One region of the Bariatricus sp. SGI.019 genome, then DNA from elsewhere that is predicted to be linked to it. Evidence: predicted binding sites of a transcription regulator. Region 1 holds the regulator's gene; each other region holds the start of a gene.

Region 1 (5,837 bases):
TCTGCTTTTGCAAAATGTGTAAACATTCCTTCCATAACGAGATTCGGCATCCTGCTAATGTTCGTAATATGCTCTACACTTTCTTGACAGGTTGGAAAACCTAGCCGTGACATTCCTGTGTCCAACTTGATATGAATATAGGCATTCTTTCCCATGCTGACTGCGAGATCTGATACTTCTCTTGCCATCTCCTCTGTATACACAGTCATACGGATTTCATGCTCAATCATTGATCTCCTCTGATCCTGGAAGATACATCCCAGTACGAGAATGGGTTTTGTGATACCTCTGTGGCGAAGGATAACTGCTTCCTCAAGCGTTGCGACTGCATAACCCCAGATGTATTCTTTCGTACTAAGAAGCCTTGCTATCTGAACAGCTCCATGCCCATATCCATCCGTTTTAATAACTGCCAGCATCTTAACACCATCTTGTATATTTGCCTTCATCATCTCAATATTATATTCTATTGCATCAAGATCAATCCTTACACAGACTCTCGTATAATTCTTCACTTTTTACCTCCTCCTGCTCTTTAAATGCATTGGATAGATACTCCGTCAAATCTCTTGCCAAAACACTATAACTTCCTTTATCGATACGGGCATAATCACCTGCTCTTCCATGTAGGTATGCTCCCAAAACAGCGGCTTTCCTACAACTGAGTCCTTGCGCCAAAAGCGCAGCTATTATTCCCGCCAGTACATCTCCAGAACCAGCTTTTGCCATTGCCGAATTACCCGACATATTTACATAGTTTCCTTCAGAAACTGATGCAACAATAGTTCTGGCATCTTTCAGTACACAAGTCCATTGACTTTTTTGAACAAATGAATCCAGTATATCCATCCTATGTTGTTTTAATTCCTCTACACTTATATGTAACAGCCGTGACATCTCTTTCATATGTGGTGTTATCACAAAATCTGTATGATGAATCTTTTGAAGATAAGCGTTATGCTCCGCAATCAGGTTCAAACCATCTGCATCAATCAGACAAGGTACTTTCACATGCTCAAGAGTTGCCTTCAATATTCTCCTGGAACGCTCACTGATTCCTATTCCAGATCCAATACAAACTGCATCTGCCCATGTTAAAAGATTTAACAACTCAGTCTTATCAAAAATGTCATAAGTTGTAATAATTGCTTCCGGAAGGAGCTGCTGTAAAATAATCCTATTTTCTTCCGGTGTATAGATCTGTACCAGTCCTGCTCCAGACATATATGCCGCTTTTGCATTCAGATAAGCCGCTCCAGACATACCTTTACTTCCTGCAATTACAAGTAACTTCCCATATGTCCCTTTATTCGAATTTTCTTTTCTGGCTGGCAGAAATTTACAATATTCCTTCTTCTCATAAGTATATGCCGTTTTTTCGGTAGCAATTATTTTTTCCGTATGGATTCCGATATCAGCTACAATCACTTTACCAGAATATTCCTTTCCGGGATAGATTGCAAGTCCCAGCTTTTCCATTTGAAAAGTCACCGTAATATCTGCACGGAAAGCAATTCCAAGGACACTTCCATGATTCGCAGATATTCCAGATGGCATATCTACAGCAAATTTTACAGCCTTTGCTTCATTCATCTTCTGAATAATCTGAAAATATTTTCCTATAATCTCACGGCTAAGTCCAACACCGAACATCGCATCTATTATGATACTATATTCGTCTTCTTTGTACTCTTTGAATATCTCAACACCTGTTTCCCTTAATTTACTCATCTGCTGTTTTGTTTCATCCGTACGATGAGATTCATTTCCTACAAAACAAACTGTCACAGGATACCCTTTTTCCTTTAAAAGTCTCGCTATCGCAAATCCATCACCACCATTATTCCCTGAACCACATACGATACACGCTTTGGACAGATCAAGCTTTTCCGCCTCCATAGTCTCTACACATCTCTTTGCAGCACGCTCCATTAACTCCATAGACGAAATTCCCAGTTCCTGTATTGTATATTGATCCGCCTTTTTCATTTGATTTCCATTAAGCAGATATCGCATAATCTCACCTTCCAAGTTCATTTTACAATATAAAAGGACGTGTAAAAACCAGCCCGTCTGCGCATGCCAGTCATTACACGTCTTTGCTTTTTATTTCTTATGTTCTTCGTTATATCGGCTAATATTGTATGATAACTGCATTAAGCTTTCAGACAAGTGTACATTTTCAACAATTATATGATCCGGCAGATTCAAATCTGTATGGGCAAAATTCCAAATTGCACGAACACCATTGTCTACCAGCATATTAGCCACTTCAATTGCCTTGTCCTTTGGAATAGTTAAAACTGCAATCTCAACATCATTCTGTTGGACAAATGACTTTAACTCATCCATCATACGAATCGGCACGCCTCTGATTGAAACACCTACCAATCTTGGGTTGACATCAAAAATTCCTTTTAATACAAATCCTCTCTTCTCAAAAGCTGCATAATTAGCAAGAGCCTGCCCCAAATTACCAGCTCCTATAATAATCATATTATGAGCCTCTTCCAAGCCAAGAATCTTACCAATCTCTGTATACAAATATTTAACGTTATAACCATAACCCTGCTGACCGAACCCACCAAAATTGTTAAGATCCTGACGAATCTGAGATGCAGTCACTTTCATACGCTTACTCAAATCGTTAGACGAGATACGCTCCACTCCATTTTCAAGTAGCTCTCCTAAGTATCGATAGTATCGTGGCAATCTACGGATGACCGCCTGGGAAATCTCTCTCTCTTCCAATAGTCTCACCTTCCATTTCATTCTAAGAAATATTATATAGAATTGTGTGAACAAAGTCAAACTTTTAGTTGTATTTTGTCCTATTTTCGCTATAATGAAAACGAGTGAAAAAGGAGGATATGAAAATAATATGATATTAGCATGTCACGGAATCAGTAAATCTTTCGGCGAAAAAGTGATTATCGCTGACGGTTCTTTTCATATAGAAGATCACGAAAAAGCAGCTCTTGTTGGTCCCAATGGAGCGGGAAAATCAACGCTTTTTAAAATGATTGTAGGTGAGCTTCCTTCTGACCGCGGAGAAGTAATTTTAACCAAAGGCAAAACCTTGGGATATCTTGCACAGCATCAGGCTATGCAAAGTGGAAGCACTATCTATGAAGAAGTGAAACTTGCCAAATCTGATATCATCGAAATGGAAACACAGATCCGTTCCATCGAATTAGAATTAAAACATTTAGAAGGTGATGCATTGACATCACGCCTTGAAACATATAATCGTCTGACAGCTTCTTTTGAACGCCAGAATGGTTATGCATATGAAAGTGAGATTAACGGGGTATTAAAAGGTCTTGGTTTTACAGAAAATGATTTTTCTAAACCCGTAGATACCCTTTCTGGGGGTCAGAAAACCCGCGTCTCTCTTGGTAAATTATTGCTCACCAAGCCAGATATCTTGCTTTTGGACGAGCCTACTAACCACTTGGATCTAAACTCTATAGCTTGGTTAGAAACTTATCTTCTGAATTATCCAGGAGCCGTTCTGATCGTATCTCATGACCGTTACTTTTTGAACAAAGTAGTGACTAAGGTCTTAGAAATCGAATCTGGAAAATTGATGACCTATAATGGAAATTACAGTGATTATGCTGCCAAAAAGCAGCAGCTTCGTGATGCTCAGATAAAAGAATATTTAAATCAGCAGCAAGAAATAAAGCATCAGGAAGCCGTAATTGAAAAGCTTCGTTCTTTTAATCGTGAGAAATCTATTAAGCGTGCAGAAAGCCGTGAAAAGATGTTGGAAAAGATCCGTCCTGTAGAGAAACCCTTGGAAGCAAATAATGAGATTCACTTAACATTAGAGCCTTCTTGTGTCAGCGGTAACGATGTTCTGTCTGTTGAACATCTAAGTAAATCATTTCCAAATCAAGTTCTGTTTCAAGATATAAGTTTTGACATTAAACGCGGGGAACATGTTGCAATCATCGGTGACAATGGAACGGGGAAAACAACACTTTTAAAAATCTTAAATCAGGTAATATCAGCAGATTCCGGTACATTTACATTGGGAACTAATGTAGCGATCGGATACTATGATCAGGAACACCATGTACTACATATGGAAAAAACCATTTTTGACGAAATTTCAGATGATTACCCGGATTTGACTAACACGAAGATCAGAAATATGCTGGCCGCTTTTTTATTTACTGGGGATGATGTGTTTAAACGGATCGGTGACCTAAGCGGTGGAGAACGTGGCAGAGTATCTTTAGCGAAGCTGATGCTTTCGAAAGCTAATTTTCTGATTCTTGACGAACCAACAAACCACTTGGATATTCCATCAAAAGAAATTCTGGAAAAAGCATTGAACAACTATACCGGAACTATCTTATATGTTTCACACGATCGTTATTTTATCAATCAGACAGCAACAAGGATCCTTGATCTGGTGAATCAGACTTTTGTAAATTATATAGGGAATTATGACTATTATCTTGAAAAAAAAGACGAGCTAACAACCATTTATGCTGGTGCCCCGTCTTCTGTTTATATTCCAGGAACTGCAAATTCTGCTATATCTTCTGGCAAAGACTCTGTTGCAGCAAATGTGTCAGATTCTAAGCTCGACTGGAAGGAACAAAAAGAAGCACAGGCTCGCGAGCGAAAACGAAAAAACGAACTGAAGAAAACCGAAGAACGCATCACTACTCTTGAAGAGCGGGATGCTAAGATTGACGAAATGATGTTGCAGGAAGATATTTTTACAAGTTCCATTAAATGTCAGGAATTAGCCAATGAAAAGGCAGCTATTGCGGAAGAACTTGAAGAGCTGTATATAAAATGGGAAGAGCTGGCTGAATAGCTACAGCTCTTCCTTTTTCAGTAATTTCCATGGACGTTCTTTTCCAAGCCATCCCATTTCTTTCCAATAATTATCATCCACCGGACTCATTCCTTTTTTATGAAAGCTTCTCATAATATAGAACAGAGCACGAGTCTTGATTCCTGGATTCACTCCATCTGGATCTTTGGAAATCTTTAATACAAGCTTACTCAAATCTCTGTCAATCCGCTCTTTCTTATCTGCACTGACACCATCCCAACCAAGCGATGCCACCGACATTCCGTAGGTATACACTCTAGCGGCACCCCAGAACTGGAGACTAATCTTCATATCCTTAAGCGTAGATCTCACGCCGCCTCCCGCGGCAGTTGCAATACACACTGCCTGTTTTCGAAACATAGAAGCTCCCGGTCTGTGAACCATAAAACGATATCCATAATGATCCAACATAGATTTCATCGCTCCCGTTACATGCATGACATGAACCGGTGAAGTCAGAATCAACAGGTCAGCTTTATCAATCAAGCCAGTCAACCGCTTCATGTACATTAGATAATCAAAACATTTTGTCTCATCTTCCATAATACATCTTCCACAGCCTCTGCAAAACTCAGGCATATCCTTCGGTAGAAATAGTTCAATTACCTGATCCTCCTTTGTAGCAATCTTATCAATCAACATTTTTCCCACATGATAAGTAGAACCCTTTCGCATAGTTCCATTAATCATCAATATATTCATCTTCTATACTTCCCCCATTCATATAATCTACATCTGATGTCTAACAATCGTATATTCATCGCCATAACTATAATATGGGCAATCGTAATATGTATTGGTCACAAATCGATACAATTCATCCTCATCTAATGCCATCTGACAAGTGAAACATTCATAGTCCTCATCATATTCATAATGAGCACATGATTCACAATTACTCTTCACGATACACAACTCCTTCCTGGGAACAAGTATAACATATTTTTCATTTGGGTACACCCTAAATGTAAAAAGGGGA
Region 2 (5,837 bases), on a different contig from region 1:
TCTTATCATTTACAAAATAGTATTTTCCTTTTACAAGTTTATGATAATTGGACGGATCAATACTTTCAAGAAATCGCTGATAATTCCATTAGAACAATTACGTCAGCATGAGCTTACTGCTTTTCTGTTTATGACATGAGGGTGAAAGATATCAGGGCCAGACACATAAAGGGATGCATGGCGGGAGGATATAGAATTGAAACCAAAGGAAAGAAAAAAGGTGAAAAGATTTTTCCTACCGCAGGGACGAAAGCTAGAATCAAGTCGCTTTTTAATCTTATGCTTGATTATGTACCCGGATACAAAATTGTAGACAAGAACTATGCTAGAACATTTGAAATTTCTAATGATATCAGTAAAGAGAAAGAAGAAGCAACAAGAACACATATTCCATTTACCGATGATGAGATGAACATTCTCTGGAAAAACGTAGGGAAAGTAAGATACGTAGATTAGATTATAATGCAATGTTATATGGGATGGAGACCGAAGAACTTGCTGCTTTAAGATTAGATGTAATCAATCTTGAAAAGTGGTACATGAAAGCCGGAATAAAAACGCCAGCTGGCAAACAACGCATAGTTCCAATTCATACCAAAATCATAGAACTCTTAAAGAATAATTATGATTTTGCCGCTTCTATAGGAAGCGAATATTTGCTAAATAACAAAGGGCAGACTCATGCCGGATCATAGAAACTTACTTACGACAAATATGCGAATAGATTTAAGAAAGTAACCGGCGAACTTCATCTCAACCCGGAACATCGTCCTCATGATCCGAGAAAAACATTTGTAACCAGATGTAAAAAAACGAATGTCGATGAATATGCACTAAAAGAAATGGTAAGACACTCAATAAAAGATATTACAGAATCAACTTACACAGTCCGTGATTTAGAATGGTTAAGATAAAATCTTGAAAAACTAAAGTAAGTGGGAGAAAATCCATCATCTCCCACTTTAAATATATTAACAAATATACGTTAACAAATAAATAACAAATGTATTAGCATTTATTGATTTTTTAAAATGTTAAAACATTCTAAAAATACTGATTTTACGCTATTAATTAGAATCTTCCAGCTTTAGCGGCTTCCTCTACGGAAACTGCAACTGCAACAGTCATACCAACCATCGGGTTGTTACCTGCTCCGATTAAGCCCATCATCTCAACATGGGCTGGAACGGATGAAGAACCTGCAAACTGTGCATCAGAGTGCATACGTCCTAAAGTATCTGTCATACCATAAGAAGCTGGACCTGCAGCCATGTTATCTGGATGAAGTGTACGTCCTGTACCACCGCCGGATGCTACTGAGAAGTACTTCTTGCCCTGCTCGATACATTCTTTCTTGTATGTACCTGCAACTGGATGCTGGAAACGTGTTGGGTTGGTAGAGTTACCTGTGATAGATACGTCTACGCCTTCTTTGTGCATGATGGCAACACCTTCACGTACATCATTCGCCCCATAGCAGTTAACTTTAGAACGAAGTCCGTCAGAGTAAGCGATTCTCTGAACTTCTTTCAGTTCTCCTGTATAGTAATCATATTCTGTCTGAACATATGTAAATCCGTTAATTCTGGAAATGATCTTTGCAGCATCCTTTCCAAGTCCGTTCAAGATAACACGAAGTGGTTTCTTACGAACTTTGTTTGCCTTCTCTGCAATACCGATTGCACCTTCAGCTGCTGCGAATGACTCGTGACCAGCTAAGAATGCGAAACAATCTGTGTCTTCTTCCAGAAGCATCTTTCCTAAGTTACCATGTCCAAGACCAACTTTACGCTGATCTGCTACAGAACCTGGGATACAGAAAGCCTGCAGGCCTTCTCCGATTGCTGCTGCTGCATCAGCTGCTGTCTTACATCCCTTTTTAATTGCAATTGCTGCACCTACTGTATATGCCCAACATGCATTTTCGAAACAGATTGGCTGAATACCTTTTACCTGATTGTATACATCAAGGCCGGCATCCTTTGTAATCTTCTCTGCTTCTTCGATGGAAGCAATACCATAGCTTCCTAATACTTCATTGATTTTATCAATTCTTCTTTCATATGATTCAAATAAAGCCATTTACTTGTCCTCCTGATTTTTTTGTTACCTTTTGAATCTTCCCACGAACACACATGAACCTCGTTCATGTGGCGCGTTGCGCCTTCAAAGCCTGTCCCGGTCTACCGATTTCATACAAGCATGAATCATCTGACCAGGTCATCCTTCTCTGTCCGCTTATCGCGTCTATTCTTTTCTAGGATCAATAATCTTTACTGCGTCTGCAACACGTCCATACTGTCCTTTTGCCTTTTCCCAAGCATCGTTAGGTGTATCACCAGCTTTGATGAAGTCAGTGAATTTTCCAAGGCTTACGAACTGATATCCGATAATCTCATCGTTCTCATCCAAAGCAATACCTGTTACATAACCTTCAGCCATTTCAAGATAACGAGGACCTTTTGCTAATGTTCCGTACATTGTACCAACCTGAGAACGAAGTCCTTTTCCAAGGTCTTCCAAACCAGCACCAATTGCAAGTCCATCTTCTGAAAATGCACTCTGAGTTCTTCCATATACAATCTGAAGGAACAATTCTCTCATTGCTGTATTAATAGCATCACAGACAAGGTCTGTATTCAATGCCTCTAAAATAGTTTTTCCTGGAAGGATTTCAGATGCCATGGCTGCTGAGTGAGTCATTCCTGAACATCCGATTGTCTCAACAAGAGCTTCCTGAATAATACCATCTTTAACATTTAAAGTAAGTTTACATGCACCCTGCTGAGGAGCACACCAGCCAATACCGTGTGTAAAACCAGAAATATCTTTTACTTCTTTAGCCTGTACCCATTTTGCTTCTTCCGGAATCGGAGCTGGTCCGTGATTCGCACCCTGAGCCACCGGACACATCATTTCTACTTCATGTGAATAAATCATTTTAAAACTCCTTTCAACTATGTATGATTTTTCTGTCGTAGGGCTTGTTATATCTTTAACACCATACTTATTTATATTTTCTCACATTATTCTACATTCGTCAATTGTTTTTCATTTGGGTACACCACATTTTTCAAAAGGGGACGTAGTAAAACCAAAAAATACTACGTCCCCTTTTTTTACATTTTTGCTGTCACCCACGAAAATCCCAAATCATGGGAATCATCTTTTTTATAATTTAAATCGTATCCTACCTGAACTCCTTCTTCATCCATGTAATAATTGACAATGTAAACGCCATCAAGGCTGTCGCCTTCCAGGGTTTTTTTGATTTCTTCTTTGCTTAATTCTGACAGGAAGCTGTCGTTTTTTGTTTCGTCACGCATATTTTGAAGCCATTGATCAATCACTTCATCGTTGATATCTACCAGATCTTTTAATTGGTATGTTTCTCCAGTTTTGGGATTGATATTGCATGTTCTGAGATGCTGGGAATAATATTGGCTTCCGCCTTCGTAATTATAATCTTCATAGGCGATACTTATTAGGTCATCTGACGCATAACATACTTTATATTTTGCATAGCTTATCAGCATAGGATTTTTTTCGCTGATCACTCTTTCTTTTATCGTATTAGAAGGATTATTATAGATTTCATTTACTGTCTGCATTGCACAATTCTTCAATGCTTTATTTACTTTTTCTTCTATGTCGGCATCTGGTAATCCATGAACGACCGGATATGTTACATTGAATTCAATCAACATAGATTCCTTTTCTCGATCAGAAAATGAGTATGTATCTTCCGTTATTTCATACGACAAATTTTCTTCGATTTTTTCTGGAATTGATTCAATTCCTTGTAGATTTTCTTCATCTGTTGAATCTTCTTTTTCTTCATTTGGAAGATCATATTCGTGATTTGGCTCTTCTGCAAATTCTTCATAAATGTCTGGAACATCATAGATATTCTTCTGTATACTTTTTAGCAGTTTGACTTCACCAACAAACAGTCCGATAACTATGACCATACATATAATACTTACAATAATAATCGGTTTTTTAGATTTCTTTTTTACAGGTCTTACCAACCCAGGAATCACATACATTTCTAATGGAACAGAACGAATACCATTTACTACTTGTTCTTCCGCAGTCACATGCATTCCCAGATGTATATATTTTTGCACTGCCTGTGGCGCTGAATTTACAGTAATTGTTTTGACACAAAGCTGCTGAGCACAATAATTATAAACACACTGAAACAGCATCCGACCAATGCCTTTTCCTCGATACTGTTTTCTTACAAAGAACAGACTGATATGTCCATCGTTTTTGACTGCGATTGTACCGCATAATTCTGTACCTTGAAATGCACCAAAGAAGAATATTTCTCTTCTTTGGCACATTGTATAAATGTTGTCATATTTGATGAACTTCTGGAACTCAGCAACACCTTCCGGAGTATAAGAAGGTGCAATTTCATCTGCAAATACATCCCATACAAGATGAAGTGCCGGCAGCAGCTCGTATTGTTGCAGCATTCTTATTTCCATGATTCAACCTCCTTAGGCATGATACTTCAATAATTCCTCACGAAGTAATGTCAAAGCCCTTGCGACCGCATATTCACGATTCTTGTCGCGATTGCCAGTAAAATAAAATTCTTCTACCCTGACATGCCCTTTTACATAACATCCTACGTATACAAGTCCAACTGGCTTTTCTTTGGTTCCGCCACCAGGTCCTGCGATACCGGTCACACTTAGAGCTGCATCTGCCCCTGTAGCTTCCGCGACGCCACGCACCATCTCACAGGCTGTCTGTGGACTGACTGCTCCATATTGCATCAAAGTCTCTCTTTTTACCTTCAGCAGACGTTCTTTTGCATCATTAGAATAAGTAATATAACCTTCCTTATATACATTCGATGCTCCTGCTACATTCAAGATCCTGCCTGCAAGAAGCCCTCCGGTACAAGACTCAGCAGTTGTGACCGATAGTTTCTTCTCTTCAAGTATTCTCACAATTGCCTCTTCCAGAGAGATATTTTCTTCCGTGGTATAGATCTTATCGCCAAACCGATGGAATAATTCTTCCATTACAGGAGCAATTAATGCGTTAGCAGCTTCCTCATCTGCTGCTTTGGCAGTTACCCTGAGATGTACTTCTCCAGTCTTAGCATAGGGTGCGATCGTTGGATTCGTCTGTGTATCCATCAGATCGGCAATCATCGTTTCCACTTTGCTCTCTCCGATGGAACATATTTTTATCATTTTCGAATAGATTCCTTCAGGCTGCAGACGATTCAAGTAAGGTGCAATGTCTCTTTCAAACATCGGCTTAATCTCATTTGGCGGTCCAGGAAGAAGAATTGCAATCTTGCCATTCTCTTCTAATATGAGTCCTGGTGCTGTTCCGTTATGATTGTCAACCACGATTGCACCGTCAGGGACCAATGCCTGCTTCCAATTGTTTGGAGTTACTTGGTTACTGTGTACCTGGCGAAAATATTCTTGGATTCTTTCTTTTGTATGTGTATCTTCACGTAGCTCTTTTCCAAATACCTTTGCTGTTACTTCTTTTGTCAGATCATCCTTTGTTGGACCAAGACCTCCGCTTAGAATAACGATATCTGCCCTGGAAAGTGCTAGACGGACCGTATCTTCCAAACGTTCTTCGTTATCTCCTACTACACTCTGATGAAAACAAGATAACCCCAACATTGCACATTTTTCCGCAAGATAGGCTGCATTCGTATTGATAATATTACCTAATAGAATCTCTGTCCCTACGGAAATCAGTTCTACTGTCATTTTTACATGCCTCCCTGTGTCAATACCTGTACGTTCTTTGCAATATAATCAACCAAAGATATGATTGTCAATATTAAGGAT
Region 3 (5,837 bases), on a different contig from region 1:
TTCATTGGAGCATATAGAAACAACAAATCACAATCCTCTGGTATCTCACCTTGCATCATCAGATTCAACTCTTCTTCTGCCATGTTATTCTTTCCCAGCAGATCTGATACTGATGTAGAGAATGTATTCTCTCCATGTCCTGTCGTATAATATATTTTTTTTATCGTATCACTGGTCACATAATTGACAGCACTGGTAAGCTGTCCTTCTCCGTCAAATTCAGTCGCAGAAACACTGCCCGTCATATAATAGGAATACTCATCATACACTAAAATGTCCCCAAAGGAAACGGAAGTACTTTTCCCTGTCTTTTCGCTGGTAATCAAGATCGTATCTGAATCCACATTGTTTTCTGTAAGTTCAGAAGGATGCAATACCGGATCAATCCATTCCACTTCAATATTGTCAGATAATTCAGCATATTTCTTAAGAAACGTTTTTATACGTTCATCTGTGGAATCTTTCTCTGCAAATACCTGAAAGGAAATTTTCTGGTCCAATTTTTTCAGCAAATCTTTTGTTGTATCTGAAATCTCATATATCTTATTGTCGCTGACATCAATACTGCGAATACTTTCTGGCAGCTGTCCGGCTATTAGATTTATTACAACTGCAATCGCAATCACCAGTGCAATCATGCCAACACTGTAACTTCCATTCCTGGAAGTCCCACTTCTAAAAATCTTCTTTATTTTTTCCAGCATAATTTCCTCCTAACTCCAACGTCTTTTCTGTATCATCTGCATGGTAAAGAAAAGGAATACTGCAATGAGCGTCAGATATAATATTACTCCGCTTACATCCAGAAGATGATTAGATGCCACACTATTAAATACATTCGTAAGATCTGCTTTTCCCAGTATCTCAGACAACAGGCTCTCGAACAGGGTCGACTTTATCATATAGGTAATCACACATCCGACCACTGCAGCCAGTTCCAACGCTACACTGATCACCCAGTTTTTCGTCATCTGCCATACAGCAAATACCACACAGGATAAAATCACAATGATTCCAAGCATATTTGCCAGCGCAGAGGTCGGAAGGAAATCTAGGATTCCACTCCAAAGGTACAACACCATCAATACTCCAAACGTCCCAATCGCTGCTATGATAACACTCTCCGTCAACGAGGAAATAAACATCCCGATAGCGATATATACACATCCCAATAAAAACAGTAAAAAGACAGAAAGATAATCAATCACAATATACGCTGTCCCTTGTGTCTTAATAATCAGCGGAAAAATCAGATAAATCGCGCATGGAATCGACAGAATAGTTACCATAGCCAGATATTTTCCCATTACAACTTGAAACAAACTAACCGGAGCAGTCAATAGCATCTGATCCGTTTTGTTCTTACGTTCCTCAGCAAAGCTTCGCATGGTAAGAATCGGAATTGCAATTAGATAGATAAATATAGTTGCAGACAATACATATGAAAAATACGGGTATCCATAATTCAGGTTATATGCCATAAAATACACTCCGGTAAATGCCACTAAAAATGCGATAAATACATAACCTATCATGGAATGAAAATAGGATTTCAGTTCTCGTCTATAGATTGCCCTCATTGTCTCTTATCCCCTTTCTTAAACTTACTACTGTTTCCTTCTTGTGTCAGTTCAAGGAAAATCTCTTCTAATGAAGATTTATTCAGTTTTAATGTTAAAAGCGGTAATTTTTCTCCGGCAAATGCAAAAAAGAGCTTCTCCCTGATATCTATCTGCCCCTTTACTTCAATCTCCGCAATCAAGGTCTGATGATCCGTCTTTTTATATTTTACTTTTCTTATTTCCGGTATCTTATTCAAAATTCTCTTTACTGCTTCTTCCGTCTCTTTTGCTTCTATCTCAACATGATTCGTCCCACTCATCAAATTTTCCAGATTCTCAGGAGTATCACTCGCTACAAGGTGCCCATTTGCAATAATCAAAATATAATCACACACTTCTCTTACCTCAGCAAGAATATGCGAACTTAAGATCACCGTATGATTCTTAGCGAGTTTACGAATCAGTTCACGAATCTCTATAATTTGCTTTGGATCCAGACCTACCGTAGGTTCATCCAGAATAATAATCTCTGGAAATCCTAAGATAGCCTGTGCCAGCCCTACTCTCTGCTTGTATCCTTTGGATAGATTATTGATCAGACGATCCTTCACAGGCTGCAGTTTCGTAAGTTTCATAACTGCCCCGATCTGTGCTTCTCTCTCTTTCTTCGGTATCTTTTTCAACTCTGCGGCAAATCGAAGATATTCCATTACCGTCATCTCTGTATACAGAGGTGGTATCTCTGGCAGATAGCCAACACACCTTTTAGCCTCTTCAGGCTCTTTCAAAATATCATGCCCGTTAATCAGTACCTGCCCTTCTGTAGCTCCCAAATATCCTGTCATAATGTTCATTGTAGTTGATTTTCCAGCCCCATTTGGTCCAAGAAAGCCATAGATCTGCCCTTTTTTCACTGTAAAATTCAGATGATTCACTGCCAGATGCCTGCCATATCTCTTCGTAAGATTCTTTACTTCTATCAATGTCTCTCCTCCTATCAAACAAAATCTTCTACCAATATAAGGGAATCCCTTGAAAAGTATGTGATGATTTTATGTTTATTCTGTGAATTCCTTCGTCAAAATAATGCTCTTTTTATTGCACTTCCTTTTCAAAAATCCTATAATGATTTTAGATTTATTATTTTTGACATCGGAGATTATGCATAATGGACAACTTAGATAAAACTCGAAATAGATTCATCGATTCTTTAAAACAACTAATGGAAAAAAAGCCACTAGACAAAATAACTGTAAAAGAGATTGTCGAGACCAGTGGCATGACACGCCAAACTTTTTATAGAAATTTTAAAGACAAGTATGATCTGGTCAACTGGCATTTTAGCCAGCTCGCCGATCGTTCTTTTCGTCAGATGGGTTCCGGCTGCACATTAAAAGAAGGGCTTATTAAGAAATTCCAGTTTATTCAAAATGAAAAACGTTTCTTTATTTCCGCCTTTCAATCCCGTGACTACAATTCACTGATGCAATATGACTATGAATGTATTCTGGAATTTTATACCAATATAATTAAAGAAAAAACCGGAAAATCCCCCAATCGTGACATTGTCTTTCTCTTAGAAATGTATTGTCGTGGTTCGATTGATATGACGGTCGAATGGGTGCGAAAAAACATGAATATGGAACCAGAAGCGATTGCCAATCTACTGATTCTCGCACTTCCAAGACCTTTGGAAGAATTATTTTCTGATATTTGTTAAATCTATACGTTACACATTTAGCCACTTGTCACTTTTGTGACAGGTGGCTTTTTCTGTAACTTTTCTTGATTTCAGCACATTGTTATAATTATGACAAAGCAATTATAAAGGAGAGATGCATTATGTCAAACAGGTTTGTTTTAAATGAAACATCCTATCATGGAGCTGGTGCAATCAATGACATTGCAACCGAAGCTAAAACCAGAGGATTCCAAAAAGCTTTTGTATGTTCGGATCCTGATCTCGTAAAATTTGGTGTTACCCAGAAAGTACTGAATGTATTAGATCAAAATGATCTCGAATATATACTCTATTCCAACATCAAACCAAATCCAACCATCGAAAATGTTCAGACAGGTGTGGAAGCTTTCAAAAAATCTAATGCAGATTATATTATCGCTATTGGCGGTGGTTCCTCCATGGATACTGCAAAAGCAGTCGGCATTATCATTGCGAACCCAGAGCATGAAGATGTGAGAAGTCTGGAAGGTGCCGTTAATACACCCAATAAATCTATTCCAATTATTGCAGTTCCTACTACAGCTGGAACTGCTGCCGAAGTCACTATTAACTATGTTATTACAGATGTTGAAAAAAGCAGAAAATTCGTGTGTGTTGACCCACATGATATCCCTGTAATTGCAATTATTGATCCAGATATGATGTCTAGTATGCCAAAAGGACTGACCGCTGCAACTGGTATGGATGCTCTGACACACGCCATCGAAGGATACATTACTGCTGGCGCATGGGAATTATCCGATATGTTCCACATCAAGGCTATTGAAATCATCTCCCGCTCTTTGAGAGGTGCTGTTGCAAATACTCCGGAAGGACGTGCTGATATGGCTCTGGGACAGTATGTTGCCGGTATGGGCTTCTCCAACGTAGGTCTTGGAATTGTTCATTCCATGGCTCATACACTTGGCGCAAAATATGATACTCCACATGGAATTGCAAACGCAATTTTGCTTCCAACCGTTATGGAATACAATGCAGAAGCAACTGGAACTAAATATAGAGATATCGCAATCGCTATGGGTGTTGAAGGTGTCGAAAATATGTCTCAGGAAGAATACAGAAAAGCTGCCGTCGATGCAGTTAAGAAACTGGCCGAAGACGTCGGAATTCCAAAAGATCTAAAAGACATTGTAAAAGAAGAAGATATTCCATTCCTGGCGGCATCCGCATATGCAGATGCCTGCCGCCCAGGTAATCCAAAAGAGACTTCCGTGGAAGATATCGCTGCCCTGTTCCGGTCTTTGTTATAGGATTTTGATGGGGATGTTTGAATAAGTAGAATGGGTACGGGGCGAGGAAGGAGATACTATCTCACTTTTCTTCGTCCCCAATACCATTACAATTCCGCAACAAATCGCAGGAATGCCTCTCTTCCTTCTGGTGTGCATTTGTATACGCCTGCGTCTTCGAGTACGTGGGTGAATGTAATTCCCACTTCTTTTTTCAGGATGTCCATTACATTTTCTTCTGTAATATGATCGTATTTTGGAAGGAATTGTTCTGCCCACTCGGCATGCTTTTCAATCTTTTCATTGCTTCTGATATCTTTTTTATTCACAAGATAATCTGCTAAGATTTCCAATTCTTCTTTTAATCTGGCTGGCAATACTGCAAGACCCATAACCTCGATCAAACCGATATTTTCTTTTTTAATGTTATGATATTGTGCATGTGGATGGTAGACTCCAAGGGGATGTTCTTTGGTTGTAATGTTGTTTCTCAGAGTCAGATCCAGTTCATAGACATTTCCGACCTTTCTTGCGATCGGTGTGATGGTATTGTGTGGTTCTCCATCGGTATTGGCATAGATGAAAGCCGATTCATCTGTATACCCTCTCCATACTGTCAGTACATGGTCTGCCAGCTCAATCAGGCGTTTTTCATCTTTGCTTCTGATTCGAAGAACAGACAAAGGCCATTTTACGATACCGGCCTCTACATCCTCGTATCCTGAAATAGTTACAATTTTCTCAATAGGTGCTTTTGCCATGGCAAAGGTATAATTTCCACCCTGAAAATGGTCATGGCTAAGAATTGAGCCGCCTACGATTGGAAGATCTGCATTCGATCCGAGGAAATAATGTGGAAACTGTTTGATGAAATCAAATAATTTCACAAATGTCGCACGTTCTATTTTCATCGGCACATGCTGTCCGTTAAATACAATGCAATGCTCATTATAATATACATATGGAGAATACTGGAATCCCCATTTGCTGTCATTGACTGTGACCGGGATGATTCTGTGGTTCTCACGGGCCGGGTGATTCAGACGTCCAGCATATCCTTCATTTTCCATACATAACAGGCACTTCGGATAACTGCTTGCTTTTGCATTCTTTGCAGCCGCAATCGCTTTCGGATCTTTTTCCGGTTTTGACAGATTGATCGTAATATCAATCTCCCCATATGGAGAATCTACTTTCCACTTCATATCTTTCTTCACACGATAGCGACGGATATAATCACTGTCCTGACTTAATTTATAAAAATAATCCGTTGCTTCTTTTGGAGAGATTTCATACTTCTTTGCA
Region 4 (5,837 bases), on a different contig from region 1:
ATGTATTTTATACAGGATGGTCAGGTGGTTCTACAGTCTGGTGTTGTAACTGGTAACCCTAATAGAGGAAATGGAACCCCGCAGGGTGTCTATACTCTGGCTTATAAAGCATTAGATCAGACTTTAAGAGGTACAAAAAAGCCGGATGGAACATATGAATATGAGACTCCGGTGAAATATTGGATGCCGTTTAATGGAGGAATTGGCTTCCATGATGCTACCTGGCAATCGTCATTTGGAGGATCAAGGTATTTAACAAATGGCTCACATGGGTGTGTGAATTTGCCATATGATGTAGCCGGACAATTGTATAACCTGATATCAGCGGGAACTCCAGTAGTTTGCCATTATTAAATAGAATATTTTGAAGAATGAGGAAAAGACCATGTATGAATTGATAAAAAGAGATGGTCTTGCCAAAAGAGGAAGATTACATACAGTGCATGGGGTCATTGAGACCCCTGTATTTATGAATGTGGGAACAGCGGCTGCAATCAAGGGTGCAGTTTCTACGACTGATCTGCAAGAAATTAAAACGCAGGTAGAGCTTTCTAATACATATCATCTTCATGTTCGACCTGGAGATGAAGTGGTGAAAAAGTTAGGAGGACTTCATAAGTTTATGGTCTGGGACAAGCCGATTTTGACCGATTCCGGCGGATTCCAGGTTTTTTCTCTGGCAGGACTTAGAAGAATTAAAGAAGAAGGTGTTTATTTTAATTCTCATATTGATGGAAGAAAGATCTTCATGGGACCGGAGCAGAGTATGCAGATTCAATCGAATCTGGCCTCTACCATTGCCATGGCATTTGATGAGTGCCCTTCAAGTGTAGCGGAAAAAGAGTATATTGAAAATTCTGTAGACAGAACAACACGATGGCTGAAACGGTGTAAAGAAGAGATGGATAGGCTGAATCAACTGCCGGATACGATTAATCAACATCAGATGTTATTTGGAATTAATCAGGGTGGTATTTATGAAGATATCCGTATTCGTCATGCACAGGAAATTGCAGAATTGAATCTTGATGGATATGCTGTCGGAGGGCTGGCTGTTGGAGAGTCTCACGAAGATATGTATCGAATTCTGGATGCAGTTGTTCCGTATCTTCCGGTAGATAAGCCAACCTATCTTATGGGGGTAGGAACTCCGGTGAATATATTAGAAGCTGTTGATCGTGGTGTTGATTTTTTTGACTGTGTTTATCCAAGCAGGAATGGCCGCCATGGGCATGTATATACCAATCAAGGTAAACTTAATCTATTTAATGCAAAATATGAGTTGGATGACAGTCCAATAGAAGAAGGTTGCCAATGCCCTGCATGTCGTACTTATTCTCGGGCATATATCAGACATTTGCTGAAGGCAAAAGAGATGCTGGGGATGCGCTTATGCGTACTTCACAATTTGTATTTCTACAATACAATGATGGAAGAGATTCGTCAGGCCATTGATGAAGGAAATTATCAGGAGTATAAAAAAAGAAAAATTGCCAGTATGTTGAAAAAAGAAGCATAAAAAATGATGAATTCAAGAAAATTACTTGATGAAAGTTGCAATATTGTGTATGATAGCAATAGTGTTTAAAGATATTAGGAGGAATTAATATGTACGCATTAGCATCACAAAGTTCAGGTGGAAGCTGGGTATTACTGATTATTGTATATGCAGTTATTTTTGGTGGTTTTTGGTTTATTTTTATAAGGCCACAGAAAAAGGAGCAGAAAAGAGTTCAGGCAATGATCTCAGAGATGGAAGTCGGAGATACAGTATTGACAACAAGTGGTTTCTATGGTGTTATTATTGATATCAGCGAAGAAGATGTCATTGTAGAATTCGGAAGCAACAGGAATTGCCGTATCCCAATGCAGAAAGCAGCAATAGCACAAGTAGAAAAAGCTTCAGCAGAATAAAAGGAAAACGTAAAAAGACCCTTAATCAAAAGGGGTCTTTTTTTGTTGCTTTGAAGGAGGTGCGAAAGGATTTTTGGGAAAATTCCTGTTCCCCTGTAGATTGCACAAAATTAGATACATAGCTTTAAATGATAATTACTGTCTATAATCCCATTGATATTTTTTTCACAAGATAATATACTGTGCGGGCAAACGGTAATAAGTAGAGAAAGAAAGGGGATAAAAGTCAATGAGACAATGTGAACAGTGGATAGGATTTGAAGGCAAAAATTGGAGAAATTCTGTTGACGTCCGTGATTTTATTCAGAATAATTACAAACCTTATGAAGGAGATGAGTCTTTTCTGGTTGGTCCGACAGATGCAACGAATCAGTTATGGGGTAAGTTGCAGGAACTGCAAAAAGAAGAGCGTGCAAAGGGCGGCGTTCTTGATATGGAGACAGAGATTGTATCAGGACTTACTGCATATGGACCTGGCTACATTAGTGAAGAGTTAAAGGATTTGGAAAAGGTGGTAGGCCTGCAGACAGATAAACCTCTTAAGAGAGCATTTATGCCTTATGGGGGAATCAAGATGGCAGAGCAGGCTTGTACTACCTATGGGTATCAACCAAGCGAGAAGCTTCATGAGATTTTTACAAAATATCATAAAACACATAATCAGGGAGTATTTGATATCTATACACCTGAGATGAAGAAGGCGCGTCATAATAAGATTATAACAGGTCTTCCGGACACATATGGAAGAGGACGTATTGTTGGTGATTATCGTCGAGTAGCTTTGTATGGTATTGATTTTCTGATTGAGAAGAAACATTATGATTTTGAGCGTTACGCAAGACATGGAATGAAAGGAACGGATTTCCGCCTTCGTGAAGAGATTGCAGATCAGATCCGTGCTTTGGAGCAGATGAAAGAAATGGCAGCTGTATATGGATTCGATATTTCTAAACCTGCGAAAGATGCAAAGGAAGCAGTACAGTGGTTGTATTTTGGATATCTTGCAGCAATCAAGACTCAGAATGGTGCGGCCATGAGTGTTGGGCGTATTTCTACTTTCCTGGACATTTATATTGAAAGAGATCTTCAGAATGGAACTTTGACAGAAGCGGAAGCACAGGAATTAATTGACCATATGGTCATGAAATTCAGAATGGTTAAATTCGCAAGAATTCCTTCTTATAATGAATTGTTCTCTGGAGACCCGGTATGGGCAACTCTGGAAGTGGCAGGTCTGGGACAGGATGGACGTTCTATGGTAACAAAGAATGACTACCGTTTCCTCCATACATTGGAAAATATGGGACCATCACCAGAGCCGAACCTGACGGTTCTCTATTCTGAGAGATTGCCTGAAAACTTCAAGAAGTATGCAGCGCATATTTCCGTGACGACCAGTTCTATTCAGTATGAAAATGATGATGTAATGCGTCCGGTATGGGGAGATGATTACAGTATCTGTTGTTGCGTATCTGCGACTCAGACCGGAAAAGAGATTCAGTTCTTTGGTGCACGTGCGAACCTCGCAAAATGCCTGTTATATGCAATTAACGGTGGTATCGATGAAAAATCAAAACAGCAGGTAGGACCGGCATATCAGCCGATTACAGCTGAATATCTTGACTATGATGAAGTAATGGAAAAATATGATGCAATGATGGAATGGCTGTCAAAATTATATGTAGATACCTTGAATATGATTCATTATATGCATGATAAGTATTACTATGAAGCAGCTGAAATGGCGTTGATTGATACAGATGTCAGACGTACATTTGCAACAGGAATTGCAGGATTCTCACATGTGGTAGATTCTCTGAGTGCTATTAAGTATGCGAAAGTAAAAGTGCTTCGTGATGAGAATGGTCTTGCCATAGGATTTGAGCCAGAAGGAGAATTCCCAAGATACGGGAATGATGATGACCGTGCCGATGATATTGCAATCTGGATTCTGAAGACATTTATGCATAAACTGAGCAAATGCCATACATACAGAGATTCTGAACCAACAACTTCTATTCTTACGATTACATCCAATGTTGTATACGGTAAGGCAACAGGATCTCTCCCAGACGGAAGAAAAGCTGGTGAGCCGCTTGCGCCAGGTGCCAACCCATCTTATGGTGCGGAAAAGAACGGACTTCTTGCATCATTGAATTCTGTAGCTAAGCTTCCATATGAACTTGCGCTGGATGGTATATCTAATACACAGACCATTAGTCCAGGTGCGCTGGGACACGATGACAAAGAGCGTACAGAGAATCTGGTAAATGTAATGGATGGATATTTCAGACAAGGAGCTCATCATCTGAACGTGAACGTATTTGGTACAGAGAAATTGATTGACGCTATGGAGCATCCGGAAAAACCAGAATATGCTAATTTCACGATCCGAGTATCAGGATATGCTGTAAAATTCATTGACCTGACACGTGAGCAGCAGATGGATGTTATTGCAAGAACATGCCATAAGGAAATGTAATTATATACAAATGTAAACTTGAAACTATGGTTAAAAAGGGCAAGATAATGACAAAAGGATATGTTCATTCTTTGGAAAGCTTTGGATCTGTAGATGGACCAGGCGTCCGATTTGTGATATTTACGGCCGGCTGTGCCATGCGCTGCCAGTTCTGTCATAATCCGGATACCTGGAATCTGCAGTCGGGGACGATCTATACAGCAGACGAACTGATTGAAAGGGCATTAAGATACCGTTCTTACTGGGGAAGTACGGGAGGTATTACCGTCAGTGGAGGAGAACCCCTCTTGCAAATAGATTTTTTGTCAGAGTTATTTCAGAAGGCGAAAGCAAAAGGAATTCACACAACGTTGGATACCAGCGGTAATCCATTTACAAGAGAAGAGCCATTCTTTGACAAATTTCAAAAACTCATGGAGTACACCGATTTGATTCTGTTGGACGTTAAGCATATAGATGATGAGCAGCATAGAATCCTCACCGGATGTACTAATGAAAATATTTTGGACCTGGCGAAGTACTTGTCTGATATTAAAAAACCAGTCTGGATCAGACACGTATTAGTACCAGAACGAAATGATAAAGACGAGTATCTGATGAAACTACATCAATTTATTGAAACACTTGATAATGTAGAAAAAGTAGAAGTACTTCCATACCATACTTTAGGAGTATACAAATGGAAAGAACTTGGAATAGAATATGAGTTGAAAGATATTGCTCCGCCAACACAGGAGCGGATAAAGAATGCAAATCTGATATTGGGGACGGAGGAAATTTAAATTTCCTCCGTCCCCAATTAAATATTCTTACATCTTTGAGCATAAAGTATTGTGATAAGAATGAGAGCGTGTAGGAATTGGAATGAAGAAGCAGAGGATTATTGTGATGTTGTGTCTGATAGTTATGGTGAGTGGCATATATAGTTATCAGATATCGCAATCGAGAACTGTAGAGACTGTGGATTTGATGAAGGATGAGAATAAAACTTTTATTCAGTGGGTGGAATTTAATGTAACTTGTGATGCAATGAAACAGGCCTATGAATACGATGTAAAGACTTATGGGGAGAAGATTCATCTGAACTGGGTGGAGCTATTGGCATATTTGGGGGCAAAATATGGTGGTGATTTTTCAAATTATCAATCAAAGGATATGAAAGAAATCGCAGATTTGTTAGTCGAGGGAAAGATTTCAGTTAATGAACTGTCAAAAAATATGCAGTATTTTGACTATTACCGGGAAGCTTATGGTGCTGTGCTGGATGGCTTGGTAGGGGTCTATGAGATGGAACAGCCTAAAGAAGATAAAACAACTGAAAAGGTTTGGAAAAAAGTATATGGTCTTAAAGGGTTTCACCCTATTGCAAAAGGATTCCCATATTCTGATTATGATGATTTTGGGGTGTCTAGAAGTTATGGATATCAGAGAAATCATCTGG

Evidence for each region. The regulator Rex, encoded in region 1, represses fermentation and respiration genes when NADH is low (regulators of the CRP and FNR family bind a similar motif). The targets are predictions, from matches to a motif close to ATTGTTAANTANTTAACAAT.
Region 2: a site for Rex is predicted at 2,984-3,003, ahead of ACQRD1_RS07595 (iron-sulfur cluster assembly scaffold protein). Genes of this name have one in related genera too.
Region 3: a site for Rex is predicted at 3,361-3,380, ahead of fucO (lactaldehyde reductase). Genes of this name have one in related genera too.
Region 4: a site for Rex is predicted at 2,067-2,086, ahead of pflB (formate C-acetyltransferase). Genes of this name have one in related genera too.

What each region holds. Positions count from the first base shown of each region.
Region 1 is NZ_JBNPOQ010000017.1:37,437-43,273, reverse strand. Features, by position in the region: gene alr (alanine racemase) at 1-515, opposite strand, end outside; gene ACQRD1_RS11420 (NAD(P)H-hydrate dehydratase) at 481-2,016, opposite strand; gene ACQRD1_RS11415 (redox-sensing transcriptional repressor Rex) at 2,107-2,751, opposite strand; gene ACQRD1_RS11410 (ABC-F family ATP-binding cassette domain-containing protein) at 2,882-4,837, shown strand; gene ACQRD1_RS11405 (flavodoxin family protein) at 4,838-5,560, opposite strand; gene ACQRD1_RS11400 (DUF6472 family protein) at 5,588-5,764, opposite strand.
Region 2 is NZ_JBNPOQ010000009.1:121,684-127,520, reverse strand. Features, by position in the region: gene ACQRD1_RS07610 (hypothetical protein) at 178-456, shown strand; gene ACQRD1_RS07605 (hypothetical protein) at 468-695, shown strand; gene ACQRD1_RS07600 (GGGtGRT protein) at 1,072-2,082, opposite strand; gene ACQRD1_RS07595 (iron-sulfur cluster assembly scaffold protein) at 2,248-2,940, opposite strand; gene ACQRD1_RS07590 (GNAT family N-acetyltransferase) at 3,120-4,496, opposite strand; gene ACQRD1_RS07585 (competence/damage-inducible protein A) at 4,509-5,756, opposite strand; gene pgsA (CDP-diacylglycerol--glycerol-3-phosphate 3-phosphatidyltransferase) at 5,759-5,837, opposite strand, start outside.
Region 3 is NZ_JBNPOQ010000015.1:32,516-38,352, forward strand. Features, by position in the region: gene ACQRD1_RS10600 (Gldg family protein) at 1-704, opposite strand, end outside; gene ACQRD1_RS10605 (ABC transporter permease subunit) at 714-1,580, opposite strand; gene ACQRD1_RS10610 (ABC transporter ATP-binding protein) at 1,577-2,545, opposite strand; gene ACQRD1_RS10615 (TetR/AcrR family transcriptional regulator C-terminal domain-containing protein) at 2,731-3,282, shown strand; gene fucO (lactaldehyde reductase) at 3,405-4,553, shown strand; gene galT (UDP-glucose--hexose-1-phosphate uridylyltransferase) at 4,640-5,837, opposite strand, start outside.
Region 4 is NZ_JBNPOQ010000009.1:78,546-84,382, forward strand. Features, by position in the region: gene ACQRD1_RS07390 (L,D-transpeptidase family protein) at 1-354, shown strand, start outside; gene tgt (tRNA guanosine(34) transglycosylase Tgt) at 386-1,519, shown strand; gene yajC (preprotein translocase subunit YajC) at 1,609-1,914, shown strand; gene pflB (formate C-acetyltransferase) at 2,144-4,396, shown strand; gene pflA (pyruvate formate-lyase-activating protein) at 4,444-5,178, shown strand; gene ACQRD1_RS07415 (M23 family metallopeptidase) at 5,261-5,837, shown strand, end outside.